DNA from 3 places in the Sulfuritortus calidifontis genome. Region 2 is predicted to be linked to each of the others. Evidence: predicted binding sites of a transcription regulator. Region 2 holds the regulator's gene; each other region holds the start of a gene.
The links. The regulator sigma-54, encoded in region 2, starts transcription at its own class of promoters, with help from an activator protein. The targets are predictions, from matches to a motif close to TGGCACNNTTCCTGCT.

Region 1 (3,273 bases), 970 kb from region 2:
CCTCACCGTCGCTGCCTGCGATGCGGTGTCCGGCCAGCCCGAGCTCAAGCATGCCGCGGTCGAGGTCGAGGCCGCCGGGCCCATGCACCCGCTGCTGCTGATGCTGCGCGGCAAGGCGGTCGAGTGGCTGGCACGGCTCCAGCCCCTGCTCGGGCAATTCGACTACGCCAGCCTGGGCCTTGCCGGCCGTGAGCGCGCGGTCGTCGTGCTCCGCGCCGCCAGCACGCAGCCGCTCGATGCCGCGCGCTTGGCCAGGATCGACCGCCTGGCCGGCCTCGACGATGCGGCGGTCATGAGCTACTTCGATGCCGGCAGCGGCATTTCCAAGCGGGCACGCTTGGATTCGGGCCGGCTGGTCGCCGTGCGTCTCTATGGCGAGACCGCCGCGCAAGACTGGCTCAAGCAGTGCATGGCCGAGGAGATGGACGTCAGCCCCCTGCGCCCCTGGCTGCTGGCGCCGTTGGCCGCACCGCCGCAGGGCCAGGTGGCGTCGGGGCGTATCGTCTGCAACTGCAAGAATGTCTCCGAGTCGGCCATCCGCGCCGCCATCGCCGAGGGCGCCGACCTCGCCGCGCTGCAAGCCGGTCTGGGCTGCGGCACCGAATGCGGTTCCTGTCTGCCTGAACTGAAGCGGCTGCTGGCGCAACAACCGGTGCCGGCCTGAGCGGCGGCACGGTCCTTGCTAGATATCCGTAACGGCAATTGATGAGAGAACGCGAGATGGAGTTTGCCAACGCCGCCGTGGCGCTGAAGATCCTGGTGGTCAGCCAGTCGCGCAAGCAGTTGAACACCCTGCTCGATGCCCTGGCGGCCTGTCCCGAGGGGCATCACGTAGTGGGCCGGCTCGATCGGGCGATCGATCTGCCGCGCTGGGTGGACGAGGTGGCGCCCGACCTCGTCATCATGGACACCGATTCGCCCAGCCGCGATACCCTGGAGCAGGTCTGTCTCGCCACCCAGGCGACACCGCGGCCGATCGTGATGTTCACCCAGGACGGTCGGCGCGAGGCCATCCAGTCGGCGGTACGGGCCGGCGTGACCTGCTATGTCGTCGATGGCCTCAAACCAGAACGGGTACAGCCCATACTGCAGCTGGCTCAGGCGCGGTTCGAAGAAATGCACTCGATGCGCCAGGAACTGCAGCGCGCCCGCCAGGAACTGCAGGAACACAAGCTGGTCGAGCGGGCCAAGCGATTGCTCATGCAGCAGGCCGGCCTCGACGAGGAGGCCGCCTATCGCCGTCTGCGCAAGGAGGCCATGGCCCGGCGCCTGCGTCTGGCCGAGCTGGCCAAGGCCCTGTTACAGCAAAGCTGACAGCGGATTTCATCGCATCCCTCTCGGCGGCCTGCGGGCCGCTTTTTTTTGCGATGAGCCGCGCTCGACACTGATTCGGTGCGCATCGCACCAGGGCGGTGCAAGGGGCGAGGGGAGAGCCAACCGGCATCGCCGGCTTGTCGGCCAATGGCCCCTGTTTTCAAGGATTTTGGTAGTTGGCACGCTACCTGCTAATTCCTGATCGGACTCGATCAATGTCGATCCGGGTTCACAGCCATGCGGCACCCTCGGGTGCATTTGGACAACGGCGTCCATCCGCGCGAGCGATCGCGTCGGCTGGGCGCCATTTTTTTGCGACGGCCTGCGCCGGATTTTTGGAGCCATGCGATGAACGAGGAATCGAAGCCTCAGGTTGAAACCGGGGTGCACAAAAGCAAGAGGGATTTCATGAAGAAGACCGCCGGGCTGTCTGCGGCTGCCGCCTTGATGTCACTGGTGCCGCCGGGCGTGCGCAGCGCCGCCTGGGCGGCCGGATCGGACAAGCCGGAAAAACCCGAGGTCAAGATCGGCTTCATCCCGCTGACCGATTGCGCCTCGGTCGCCATCGCCGCCGAGAAGGGCTTCGACAAGAAATACGGCCTCAAGATCACGCCGAGCAAGGAGGCCTCCTGGGCCGGTGTGCGCGACAAGCTGGTCAACGGCGAGCTCGACGCCTCGCACGTGCTCTATGGCCTGATCTACGGTTTGCAGCTCGGTGTCGGCGGGCCGCAGAAGGACATGGCCGTGCTGATGTCGATCAACCACAACGGCCAGGCCATCACCCTGAACAACCAGATCAAGGCCAAGGGCGTCACCGACGGCGCCGGTCTGGCCCGGCTGGTCAAGGCCGAGCCCAAGGAATGGACCTTCGCCCAGACCTTTCCCACCGGCACCCATGCCATGTGGCTCTATTACTGGATGGCCGCCTACGGCATCGACCCATTCAAGGAGGTGAAGGTGATCACCGTGCCGCCGCCGCAGATGGTAGCCAATATGCGGGTGGACAAGATGGACGGCTTCTGCGTCGGCGAGCCCTGGAACGCGCGTGCCATCCACGACAAGATCGGTTTTACCGCGGTGACCAGCCAGGACATCTGGCCCGACCACCCGGAGAAGGTGTTGGGCACCACGGCCGAGTTCGTCCAGCGCTATCCCAACACCGCGCGGGCGATGACCGCCGCCCTCCTCGAGGCCTCGAAGTACATCGACACCATGGCCAACCGTTCCGAGGTGGCGCGCATCATCGCCGGCAAGGCCTACGTCAACACCGAATTCGACGTGATCGAGGACCGCATGCTCGGCCAGTACGACAACGGCATCGGCAAAAAGTGGCAGGACAAGAACTACATGAAGTTCTACAACGATGGCGTGGTCAACTTCCCCTATCTGTCGGATGGCATGTGGTTCCTCACCCAGCACAAGCGCTGGGGCCTGCTCAAGGAACACCCGGATTATCTGGCCGTGGCCAGGAAGGTGAACCAGATCAAGCTGTACAAGGAGGCGGCCGCCGCGGCCAAGGTGCCGGTACCGAAGTCGGACATGCGCTCGGCCAAGCTGATCGACGGCGTGACCTGGGATGGCAAGAACCCCAAGGCCTATGCCGACGGCTTCAAGGTGAAGGCGTAACCGTCATTCCGGGCGCGGCGCGCAGTGCCGCTGACCCGGAATCCAGAAAATCAACTGGATTCCCGCTTTCGCGGGAATGACAAAACCAGGAGTCCGCCATGAGCGCAGTGACCATCAACGAAGGCAGTTTAGAAGAGATCATGCAACAGCCCGAAACCGTGATTGTGAATTCAGTCGCCGAGCCCGCGGCGCAACCGCGGCCCACCCCGTTCCTGCAGACCGAACGCGGCAAGGCCCTGACCGAGGCGCTGGCCAAGGCCTTTCGTGCCGCCTTGCCGCCAGTCATCGGCATCGCCTTGTTCATCCTGCTCTGGCAGATCGTCTCCGCCAGCG
Region 2 (3,273 bases):
CATAAACCTCGAGGATGTCGTCGGCCACCAGGCGGTGGCCGCGGCTGATCAGTTCCAGCGCCAGTTCGCTCTTGCCGGTGGCGGCGGCGCCGGTGATCAGCACGCCGAGACCGGCGACCTCGAGGAAGACGCCGTGCAGGGTGACCGAGACGGCCAGGGCCTGGCTGATCACATGCGACAGGATGCGCATCAGGTAGGTGCTCGACTCCGGGGAGACGAAGACCGGAATCTGCCGCTCCTCGGCCATGCTCAGCAGGGTCGGCGGCGGTTGCTCGCCGTTGGCCACCACCACCACCGCCAGTTCGCTGGCAAGCAGGTTGTTGATCGCCAGCGCCTGGCCGTCGGTCGGCAGGCTGCGCAAATAGCCCATCTCGGCATTGCCGAGGATCTGGATGCGATTGGGATGGACCAGGTTGAAATAGCCGATCAGGGCGAAGGCGGATTTCTCCACCGAGTCCGAGGTCAGTTTGCGCCCACCACCCGCGCGGCCGGCAACCCAGTCGAGCGGCACCTGCTCCCGGGCCAGCTCGTACAGTTGATCGACGGTGATGAACGGGCTCAGGCTGTCCATTCACTGACCAGGCGGTGCAGGGCGGCGGCATCCGGCGCGGCACGCAACTGATCGCGCATGGTCTTCTCGCTGAACATCTGCGCCAGCTCGCCCAGTATCTGTAGGTGCAGGTCGGTGGCCGCCGCCGGGGCCAGCAGGACGAAGACCAGGTCGACCGGCATGCCGTCCGGGGCGTCGAAGTCGATCGGCGCCTTCAGGCGGATGAAGGCGCAGGCGGTGTCCTTCAAACCCTTGATCCGGCCATGGGGAATGGCGATGCCGTAACCCAAAGCGGTCGAGCCCAGCTTCTCACGAGACTGCAGGCTCTCGAATACCTCGTTCGCCGGCACCCCGTAGCTGATCTGGAACAGACGGCCCGCCTCCTCGAACAGGCGCTTGCGGCTACCTGCCTCAAGGCCGGCCAGGACGTTTTCCGGTTTCAGTAAAGGGCTGATCAGGTTCATGGTCACCTCTGGCAGGGCGGGCGGCAGAACAAGGGTTCAAGCAAACGAAAAATGACGGTCATATCGACTTGCGCTGGTTGGCCGGCGGAATTTGCATCTGTTCGCGATATTTGGCAACGGTGCGGCGGGCGACAACATAACCCTGCTTACCCAGCATAGTCGATATGGCACTGTCGGACAGCGGCTGGCCGCGATTCTCCGCCTCGATCGCCTGTTTGATCAAGGCCTTGATCGCCGTGCTGGAGGTGGCGCCGCCCTCTTCCGTGCCCAGCGAGCTGCAGAAGAAATACTTGAATTCGAACAGGCCACGCGGGGTGAGCATGTATTTCTGGCTGGTCACCCGCGAGACCGTCGATTCGTGCAGGTCGAGCTGCTCGGCGATCTCGCGCAGCACCAGGGGCCGCATGGCGGTCGGCCCATGCTCGAAGAACAGGCGCTGGCGCTCGACGATGGCCTGGGCCACGCGCAGGATGGTCTCGAACCGCTGCTGCACGTTCTTGATCAGCCAGCGCGCCTCCTGCAGCTGGGTCTGCAGGCTGCCGCCGGCGCGGTTCTGGCGCAGAATGCCGGCGTACATCTCGTTGATGCGCAGCTTGGGCATGGCGGCCGGATTGAGGCTGGCCTGCCACTGGCCGCGCAGCTTGCGCACCAGCACGTCGGGCACCACGTATTGCGCGCTGACCTCGGCGTAGCGGGCGCCCGGCCGCGGGTTCAGGCCAGTGATCAACGCCCGCACCGCCTGGAAGTCGGCATCGAGGGCAATGCCCAGCCATTTCTTCAGCTTGCCGTATTCGTGTTCGGCCAGCATCTTCAGGCCTTCGCGCGCCAAGCGCCTGGCCTCGGCCAGCCAGGGGGTCTCCGGCGGCAGGGTGGCCAGTTGCAGGCACAGGCATTCGGCCAGGTCGCGGGCGCCGACCCCGACCGGATCGAAGCTTTGCAGCAGTTTCAGCGCCGCTTCGAGTTCGACCAGGTCATATTCCGCGTCCTCGGGCAGCATCTCGGCCAGTTCTTCCAGGCTGACGGTGAGGTAGCCGTCCTCGTCGAGGGCATCGATCAGCAGGGCGACCAGCCGGCGGTCGCGCTCGGCGACGGGCGTGAGCGAGAGCTGGTCGAGTAGGTGCTGGCGCAGGCCGGCCTGGCTGGCATCGGGCTGCTGAAAACCGAGTTCGTCGTCGTCCTCGCCGCTGCCGGGCCCAGCCACGCTGCGGTCGCCCCAGGCCAATTCGGCATAGACCTCTTCCGACTCCAGACCACCCGACTCCGGCGCAGGCTCCGTGGTCTCGTAATCACCGCCCTCCCCCTCGCTGACATCGGCCCGCTCCAGCATGGGGTTGTCCTGCAAAGCCTGGCTGATTTCCTGTTGCAATTCCAGCGTCGACAGCTGCAGCAGGCGGATCGACTGCTGCAATTGCGGCGTCAGCGTAAGCTGCTGGTTGAGTCGGAGTTGAAGGCTTTGCTTCACGGCTGAAGCCGTCTCGAGAAGGAAAGAATCGTGCGCGAATTAGAGGCGGAAGTGTTCACCGAGGTAGACCTTCCTGACCTCGTCATTATAAATGATCTCGTCCGGGCCACCGGCGGCCAGGACGCAACCCTCGTTGATGATGTAGGCCCGGTCGCAGATGCCCAGGGTCTCGCGCACGTTGTGGTCGGTGATCAGCACGCCGATCTCGCGCTCGGTGAGGAAGCGGATGATCTTCTGGATGTCGAGCACCGAGATCGGGTCGATACCGGCGAAGGGCTCGTCGAGCAGGATGAAGCGCGGCTGCAGGGCCAGGGCGCGGGCGATCTCCACCCGCCGGCGCTCGCCGCCCGACAGGCTAACTGCCTGGGCATCGCGCAGATGGGTGATATGCAGGTCTTCCAGCAGGTATTCCAGGTGCTCGCGCACCCGACCTTCGTCATAGCCGCGCAGCTCGAGCACGGCGGCGATGTTGTCGGCCACCGTGAGCTTGCGGAAGATCGAGGCCTCCTGCGGCAGGTAGCTCAGGCCCTTGCGGGCGCGCTGGTAGACCGGCAGGTGGGTCAGTTCGGCATCATCCAGCGCGATCCTGCCGCCGTCGGCCCGGACCAGGCCGACCACCATGTAGAAGCAGGTGGTCTTGCCGGCGCCGTTGGGACCGAGCAGGCCCACCACCTCGCCGCTGTTCACCTCGAACGAGACGTCGCGCACGACCTCGCGTGACTTGTAGCGCTTGCGCAGACCCTCTGCCCGCAGGCAGCTCATGGCTTGGCCCCCACCGGCTGGGCCGGAGCGGTGCC
Region 3 (3,273 bases), 740 kb from region 2:
GTGAACTGCTGGGCGACGTTCAGCACCTGGGTGCCGATACCGACCTGGATGCCGCCGGCACCGTAGAGCGAGCTGGCGTAGACGTCGGCGAACTCGGCCCGGCTCTGCTTGAAGCCGGCCGTGGCGACGTTGGCGATATTGTTGCCGATCACATCCAGGTTCTTGGTGGCACCGGCCAGACCGCTCAAACCCTGCTGGAAGCTCATCTACGTTCTCCTTAGAAAATCTGCCGTACTTGGTCGAGCTGGCGGATACCCAGGCTCGCCGTATCCAGCTCGACCTTGCCGTTGCTCAGCACCACGCTGCGCACGCCGGTCAGGGCCAGCGGCGTGGCGTCGACGAAGTTGCCGGCGCGCTCGGCCTCGACCACGAACCAGTAGTTGCCGTCAGCCACTGCCTGGCCGTTGTTGTCCAGGCCATCCCAACCGAACTTGACCATGCCCGCATCCTGCTGGCCCAGCGCCAGGGAGCGCAGCTCGATGCCGTTGCTGTCCTGGATCTTGACCACGACCTTGTCGGCACCCGACTTCAGTTCGAAGGCGGCGGCCCCCAGGCCGCCATTGAGGTCGATGGTGTCGCCCTCGGTCAGCACGGTGCGGCCGATCAGCGCGGCGGCCTGCATGGTCTGGCTGGCCTGGTAGCCGGCAAGCAGGCTGTCCAGGCTGGTGTTCAGCTTGGTGATGCCCTCCACCGTCGACATCTGCGCCAGCTGCGAGGTCAGCTCGGCGTTCTCCATGGGGTTCATCGGATCCTGGTTCTGCAGCTGCGTGGTCAGCAGCTTGAGGAACCTGTCCTGCATGTCGGTGACCTGATTGGCGGTCGCCTTCTTCGTGGTCTGGCCGTTGATCGAATCGATCAGGCTGGCGTAGCTGGTCTGGGTGTTGGTCACAGCCATGGCTCAATCCCCCTTAGCTTTGCAGCAGCGCCAAGGTGCGCTGGGTCAATTCTTTCGCCGTGGACATCATCTCGGCGTTGGTCTGGTAGGAACGCGAGGCGGAGATCATGTTGACCATCTCCTCCACCGCATCGACATTGGGGTAGGACACATAGCCCTTGGCATCGGCCAGGGGATGGGTCGGGTCGTAGACCTGCCGGGCGGGCGCCTTGTCCTCGACCACCTCCTTCACCCGCACGCCCTGGGCGTAGCCGGCACCGACGGCCACCGGCACCGCCTCGAATACGACCTGCTTGGCCTTGTAGCCTTCGCCAGTCGAGGAATGGGCGGAATCGACGTTGGCCAGGTTGCTGGCCACGGCGTTCAGCCGCATGGACTGGGCAGTGAGGGCCGAGGCGGCGATCTGGAAGACGTTCAGCATGGACATCAGCGGCTCTCCAGCGCGGAGGAAATGGTGCGGAAGGTACCGCGGGCACGTTCCAGCAGGAACTGGTAGTGGATGGCGTTCTCGGCGAAGTGGCCGCGCTCGATGTCGGTGTCCACCGTGTTGCCGTCGAGGCTGGGCTGCAGGACGGTGCGGTACTTGGCCTCGGCCAGGCCGCCTACGCTGCCGGCGGACTTGTCGATATGGCCGGCGGCGGTCCGGCTCAGGGCCAGCGGACCGCCGGCGGCACCCATGGCCGAGCGCAAGGCGGACTGGAAATCGATGTCGCGTGCCTTGTAGTTCGGCGTATCGGCATTGGCGATGTTGGCTGCCAAGAGCTCCTGCCGCCGGGCCCGCAGGTCCAAGGCGTTCTGTACAAAGGCAAGTTCTCGGTCGAGTTTTCCAAGCATGGCGCGGTTCCTTTCGCGCTTCTAATTAGCAAACCTCGTGCCAAGAACAAAAAATACAGCCTATGTGTTTGTATTTATTGGGTTCGGCTGTTTTTGTCGACTAACCGACAGGCCGCGGGGCGGCAAGCGGGCTGGCCACCGGCGGCAATTCTTGCCGGCTAACCGCGTTCGACCCGATTCCGCCCCTTGGCCTTGGCTTGGTACATGGCTTGGTCGGCCCGCCGAATCCAGAGGTCGCGTTCTTCGCCAGCCTGGCGCTGGGCGACTCCGGCGCTGAAGGTGATCAGGATGCGCTGGTTGTCATGCAGGAAGAAGGTCTTGGTCAGCTCGCGCTGCAGCCGCTGCATCACCTTCTCCGCCTCGGCCAGGTCGGTATTGGGCAGCATGATCAGGAATTCCTCGCCGCCCCAGCGGCCCAGCGAGTCGGACGGCCGCAGCAGCTGCCGGGTCACCTTGGACAGATGGACCAGGGCCTGGTCGCCGGCCTGGTGGCCGTAGCTGTCGTTGATCTTCTTGAAGTGGTCGATGTCGAGCAGGGCCAGCGACAAGGGCGCGGCCATGCGCTCGGCGCGGGCCAGTTCCCGCGCCATCGCCTCCTCCATGCCGCGCCGGTTGAGGGCGCCGGTCAGCTGGTCTTCCCGGACCAGGTTGGCGACTTCCTGCAATTCCCGTTCGAGCTCATGTATCCGTTCGTCCGCCTGCTCCACCTGCCGCCTGGCATCCAGCAGCTCGCCGTGGGTCTGCCGCATCTGGTCGCGCATGCGGCCCATCTCGGCAGTCAGTCCCTCCATGACCTCGTTCAACTCGGCCAGGTCGTCGGCGGCGGCGATCCGGTCGGCATAGCCCTGGATGCGGTCCTGCTGCTCGCCGGTGGCATCGGTCAGCTCGCCGACCCGGTCGACGAAGGTGGAGATCAGGCCCTTCAAGCGCGATTTCGCCTCTCGCAGGTTGTCCTGCAGGGCCTTCTGCCGGTTGACCACCTCTTCCAGGGTGCGTTCGGCATCGAACAAGCTGTAGTAATTGAGCTGGCCACCGACCATGGCGTGGATGGCCGTGACCTGGTTCTGCACCCAAGGGTCGTCGGCGAACATGTCGCCGACGTTGCGGAAAAGCAAGGCGACCACGCGTTTGAGGCCCTCGAGCAGTTCGACATTGTCTTCGGCTCGGACGATGAACTCGCGCCAGAGATGGCCCAGGTCGGCGATATGGCGCTCGGCCAGCTGCCACTGCGCCGCCTCGACCTCGGCCACGAGCGAGCGGGCACGCTGGGCGAGATCCGGCCACAGGACCTCGCAACCACCGATGAACAGCTCGACGTTATCGGCAAAGGCGCGACCCAATTCGGCCAGGGGGCGGCCGGCCGGCGCTGCGACCTCGGTCGTAGCGGCCCTCTCCTCCTCCGCCTCGGCAGCCTCGGCCGGGACCTCACCCTCTTCACCTTCCAATACCTTGCGCGACTCCGGCGATTCTGACCACGACCGGACCAAAGCGGTGATCTTCTCGTGCAATTCATTCGGCTGGTTGCCGAAATTGATCAGCACCCG

Region 1: EL388_RS01055 (CmpA/NrtA family ABC transporter substrate-binding protein) is a predicted target of sigma-54. The motif match lies at 1,492-1,507, and genes of this name have one in related genera.
Region 3: flgB (flagellar basal body rod protein FlgB) is a predicted target of sigma-54. The motif match lies at 1,757-1,772, and genes of this name have one in related genera.

The regions. Positions count from the first base shown of each region.
Region 1 covers NZ_AP018721.1:195,360-198,632, forward strand. The annotation lists gene EL388_RS01045 (nitrate reductase) at 1-664, shown strand, start outside; gene EL388_RS01050 (ANTAR domain-containing response regulator) at 721-1,314, shown strand; gene EL388_RS01055 (CmpA/NrtA family ABC transporter substrate-binding protein) at 1,723-2,940, shown strand; gene ntrB (nitrate ABC transporter permease) at 3,039-3,273, shown strand, end outside.
Region 2 covers NZ_AP018721.1:1,941,820-1,945,092, forward strand. The annotation lists gene hprK (HPr(Ser) kinase/phosphatase) at 1-571, opposite strand, end outside; gene ptsN (PTS IIA-like nitrogen regulatory protein PtsN) at 559-1,014, opposite strand; gene EL388_RS09915 (RNA polymerase factor sigma-54) at 1,073-2,476, opposite strand; gene lptB (LPS export ABC transporter ATP-binding protein) at 2,516-3,238, opposite strand; gene lptA (lipopolysaccharide transport periplasmic protein LptA) at 3,235-3,273, opposite strand, start outside.
Region 3 covers NZ_AP018721.1:1,201,685-1,204,957, reverse strand. The annotation lists gene flgE (flagellar hook protein FlgE) at 1-206, opposite strand, end outside; gene EL388_RS06350 (flagellar hook assembly protein FlgD) at 218-895, opposite strand; gene flgC (flagellar basal body rod protein FlgC) at 909-1,322, opposite strand; gene flgB (flagellar basal body rod protein FlgB) at 1,322-1,729, opposite strand; gene EL388_RS06335 (GGDEF domain-containing protein) at 1,888-3,273, opposite strand, start outside.